One region of the Streptomyces sp. NPDC003034 genome, then DNA from elsewhere that is predicted to be linked to it. Evidence: predicted binding sites of a transcription regulator. Region 1 holds the regulator's gene; the other holds the start of a gene.
What was found. The regulator HspR, encoded in region 1, represses chaperone genes until heat shock. The targets are predictions, from matches to a motif close to TTGAGNNNNNNNNNCTCAA.

Region 1 (2,450 bases):
CATGCGGTGACCGATCTGTGCGACCTGGGAGCCGAGCTGTACGCAAGTGCCCTCAGCTCCGGTCGAATCGCCCGCGAGGAAGTCGAGCAGACGCCCTGCCTGCTGGAATTCGCGCTGCTGCACCCCGATCCGGACGACGACAACTGGCTCCGTCCGGTTCCGCCCTCGGTGGCATTGGCTCAACGCCTGCACCCGCTCGAACGGGAGATCCTGCAACGCAGGCGCTCTTCCATCGAGCTCGCCGAAGCGTTTGAGCCATTCATGGCCATCAGCGCGCTGACGCCGGCGCCCACGCATGCGATCACCGTGCTGGAGGGATTCAACAGGATCAACGCGGCTCTCAATGTCGCCACCGCCGAGTGCCAGGCCGAAATGCTCACCATCCAGCCGGGCGGCGGGCGTTCGGAGAACATCCTCAACCAGGCGATAGAACGGGACCAGCCGCTCATCCGGCGCGGCGTCAGCATGCGCACGCTCTACCAGCACACCGTCCGGCACAGCCGCGGCACCATGGCCTACGTCGACCGGATGGCCAGCGGCAAGGTCGAGATCCGGACGCTGGAGGAACTGGTTGAACGGCTCATCATCTGTGACGAATCGGTCGCCTTCATACCGGCGAGCGACGACCAGCAGATCGCCCTGGAGCTGCGGCACCCGGCGCTCGTCCGCTATCTGGTCAGGGTCTTCGAGCAGTTGTGGCGGCGGGCCACCCCGCTCAACGAACAGATCCCCTACGGACCGACCCCGTCCGGGATCTCGGGCGTGCAGCGCTCCATCGCCCAGCTCCTCGTCGAAGGCCACGTGGACGAGGCCATCGCCCGCCGCCTCGGCATGAACGTACGGACCTGCCGCGCGCACATCGCCAAGCTGGCCACCGCCCTCGGCAGCGGCAGCCGCGCCCAACTGGGCTACCTCATCGCCCAGTCGGGCATCCTGGGCCGCGTCTCGGGCCCGGCCCAGGAACCGCGGCTCTGACGGCCCGGACGCACGGCAGCGAGCGCCGGCGCCCCCCGCCGCACGACGAGGCCCCGCCCGGAATCATCCGGGCGGGGCCTGGCCGTGCGCGCGTACGCCGCCTCGTCGGGCGCGCGTACGCGCAGGGCGCTCAGTCCAGCGGGCGCTTGGGGGCCGGGCGCCAGACCACCAGGGCGTTGCCCGGCTGCGGGGGCTGGTAGGGGACCAGGTCGCGCCGGTAGGAGGCGTGCACCTGGGCCTCGCGGGCCCGGAGCGTGGCCGCCGCGCCGTCCACCGCCGCCGAGAGCTCGGCCACGCGCTGCTGGAGCGCGGTCACCTGGTTCTCCAGCTCGATGATCCGCTTGATGCCCGCCAGGTTGATGCCCTCGTCCTGCGACAGCGCCTGCACCGTGCGGAGCAGTTCGATGTCACGGGCCGAGTAGCGCCGGCCGCGCCCGGCCGTGCGGTCGGGAGAGACCAGGCCGAGGCGGTCGTACTGGCGCAGGGTCTGCGGATGCAGCCCCGAGAGCTGGGCGGCCACCGAGATCACGTAGACCGGGGTCTCGTCGGTGAGTTGGTAAGCCCCGTTGCCGAATCGGGGCTGGCTGCGGCGGCCGTCCATGTCAGGCTCCCTTCGCGGACTCGAACAGCGCGGAGCGCGGGTCCTCGGACTCCGTCGCCTCGCGATACATCTCCAGCGCCTCACGTGCCTTGTCGGACAGCTCCCTCGGGACGGCGACCTCCACCGTCACCAGCAGGTCGCCGCGGGTGCCGTCCTTGCGGACCGCGCCCTTGCCGCGGGCGCGCATCGTCCGGCCGCCGGGCGTACCCGGCGGGAGCTTCAGCGTCACCGGAGGGCCGTTCAAGGTCGGCACCTTGATGTCGGCGCCCAGCGCCGCCTCCGCGAACGTCACCGGCACGGTCACCGTCAGATTGTCGTCCTTGCGGCCGAACACCGGGTGCGCACCGACGTGCACGACGACGTAGAGGTCGCCGGCGGGACCGCCGCGCTCGCCCGGCGCGCCCTTGCCGCGCAGCCGGATCCGCTGGCCGTCGAAGACGCCCGCCGGGATCCGGACCTGCATGGTGCGGGAGCTGCGGGCCCGGCCGCTGCCCTTGCAGACCTCGCAGGGGGTCTCCGCGATCAGGCCGCGGCCCTTGCAGTCCGCGCAGGGATCGGTCAGTGAGAAGCCGCCGCCGCTGCCCCGCGAGACCTGGCCGGAGCCGACGCACGTGGGGCACACCCGGGGGGTGCCGTTCTTGTCGCCGGTGCCCGAACACGCCTTGCAGGGAGCCTGCGAAGACATCCGCAGCGGCACCGTGGCCCCGTCCACCGCCTCCGTGAAGGAGAGGGTGACCTCCGACTCGATGTCCTGGCCGCGGCGCGGCTGGGTACGGGTCCCCGTACCCGCGCCGGCGCCGCCCCGGTTGAACAGGCCGCCGAAGACGTCGCCCAGACCGCCGCCGAAGCCGCCGCCCGCGCCGCCCGGCTGGCC
Region 2 (2,450 bases), on a different contig from region 1:
GCCGCCGCGGTGGTGTGGAGCACGTACCTGATGCTGCGCGAGCGCTGGGCCGCCTACGCGGTGGTGCTGCTGCTCGGCTGCTGGCTGCACGAGTTCGCCGGGCTGGCGCTGCTCGCGCACGCCTTCGTCGCCGGGCGCTCGCGCGGCTGGCGGTGGAGCGCGGGGGCCGTGGTGGCCGGGCTGGCGCCGCTGGCCCTGGTCAGCGCGCGGCAGGCGCAGCAGCAGCTCGGCTGGCTGGGGCGGCCGAGCTGGCAGGACTGGGCCGCGTACGGGGTGGTCGCGGCCGCCGCGCTGCTGCTCGCGCGGGGGGCCGGCCGGGAGGTCGTACGGGTGGCCCTGCCGCTGGCGCTGCTCCCGCCGGGGCTGCTGATGACGGTGTCCCTGGTCCATCCCTGGTACGTCGACCGGTACGTGCTCTACGCGCTGGCGGGGCTCGCCCTGCTGGCCGGGGCGAGGCTGGCGGCGGTGCGCCGGGCGGCGGTCCGCGGCCTGCGGGCGTGGCCGTGGCTGCTCGCGGGGGCGCTGCTGGTGCCCCTCGGGCTCTGGTCGGCCTGGCTGCGGACGCCCGAGAGCCGCAAGGACGACACCCTGGCGGTGGCCGCCGCGGTCCGGGAACGGGCCCGGCCCGGGGACGCGGTGCTGTTCCTGCCGTCGCGGCGGCGCGAGTGGCTGCTGTCCTCACCGCGGGTCTACGAGGGCCTGCGCGACGTGGCCCTGGACGGCTCCCCGGCGGCTTCGCGCAGCCTCCAGGGCACGGAGCTGCCGGCGGCGGGGATCCGGAAGGCGCTGGCCGGGTCCCCGCGGGTGATCGCCCTGATGGACCCGGCCGGGCAGCCCCTGGACCCGTACCCGCACGAGGCGGCCAAGCGGGAGGCGCTGGCCGCCGACTTCGAGCTGTGCGCGGTCACCGGGGTGCGCGGCGCCCGGGTCGCGCTCTACGCCCGGCCGGGCGGCTGCCCCTGAAGCCCGCCCCAGGGTGGGCTTTCGGGTCTTGCCGGGCCCGCGCTGCCCGGCACCGCCCCTGGCTGCTTGCTTTGTCGGGGCTTCCCTGTACGCCCAGTACGTCCAGTACGAGGCAAGCTGCTCCGCCTCGCGATGCACGGCACCGGACGACGCGGGCTCGGCCGACCAGATCCGAAAGGCCCGCCCTATGCCATGGGCCCTGGCACGATGAGGCGACCCACGACGTACACGTTTCGCCGGCACCGCGCCCGAACCACGCCCGGGCCTGCGCGGCGGCCACATGCCCGGCGCGGTCAGCCTCCCGTCCGGCGAACTCCAGCGGGACGGCGGCCTGATGCGTCCGCCCGGAGAACTGCGCGCCGCCTTCGAGGCGTTGGCGGCAGGGCGGGAGCGGCTGTACTTCAGCTGCGGATCCGGGGTGACGGCCTGCGTACTGGCCCTCGGCGCCGAGCTCGCCGGTTACCGGAACGTCGCGGTGTACGACGGCTCCTGGAGCGAGTGGGGCCTGCCGTCGCACCTCCCGGTGACCACGGGCACGCCGTAGCGGCTCCTTCCGGGCGGACCCGCAAGGCCGGGCACGGACTCCGGCGCCCCCTGTTCGCCGCTGGCGAACGGCGGTTGGGGAACACTGGGCGGCGCAGATGCATTGAGTCGGCATAGCTCAACTTCACTGCCGGAGGGAAGATCATGGCTTCGACGTCCGTAACGCTCACCCTGCCCGTGCTACCGCTCGACGACGAGGTCGTGCTGCCCGGGATGGTCGTCCCGCTGGACCTGTCCGACGCCGAGGTGCGGGGCGCCGTGGAGGCGGCCCAGGCGGCGGCGGGCAGCGGGAAGCCCCAGGTGCTGCTCGTGCCGCGGGTCGACGGGAAGTACGCCGGGACCGGGGTGCTCGGGACGGTCGAGCAGGTCGGGCGGCTCTCCGACGGGGATCCCGGAGCGCTCATCCGCGGTCACGGGCGGGTCCGGATCGGGGCCGGGACCACCGGGCCCGGCGCCGCGCTCTGGGTCGAGGGCGAGAGCGTGGAGGAGGAGGTCCCGGACCCGCTGCCGGGTGCGGTGACCGAGCTGGTCAAGGAGTACAAGGCGCTCGCCACCAGCTGGCTCAAGAAGCGCGGGGCCTGGCAGGTCGTGGACCGCGTCCAGCAGATCGAGGGCGTCTCCGCCCTCGCCGACAATTCCGGCTACTCACCCTTCCTGACGGTCGGTCAGAAGGTCGAGCTGCTGGAGACCGCCGATCCGGTCGCCCGCCTCAAGCTGGCCGTGAAGGCGCTCGCCGACCACCTCGCCGAGCAGGACGTCGCCGAAGCCATCGCCAAGGACGTCCAGGACGGCGTCGACAAGCAGCAGCGGGAGTTCCTGCTCCGCCGCCAGCTGGAGGCCGTACGCAAGGAGCTGCGCGAGCTCAACGGGGAGAAGGAGGGCGAGGAGTCGGACGACTACCGCGCCCGCGTGGAGGCCGCCGACCTCCCCGAGAAGGTACGGGA

Region 2: a site for HspR is predicted at 1,610-1,628, ahead of lon (endopeptidase La). Genes of this name have one in related genera too.

What each region holds. Positions count from the first base shown of each region.
Region 1 is NZ_JBSFTS010000049.1:1,578-4,027, reverse strand. It holds gene ACWDX7_RS28120 (helix-turn-helix transcriptional regulator) at 1-975, shown strand, start outside; gene ACWDX7_RS28115 (heat shock protein transcriptional repressor HspR) at 1,106-1,576, opposite strand; gene dnaJ (molecular chaperone DnaJ) at 1,578-2,450, opposite strand, start outside.
Region 2 is NZ_JBSFTS010000008.1:24,429-26,878, forward strand. It holds gene ACWDX7_RS11440 (glycosyltransferase family 39 protein) at 1-963, shown strand, start outside; partial or broken gene ACWDX7_RS11445 (rhodanese-like domain-containing protein) at 1,187-1,507, shown strand; gene lon (endopeptidase La) at 1,651-2,450, shown strand, end outside.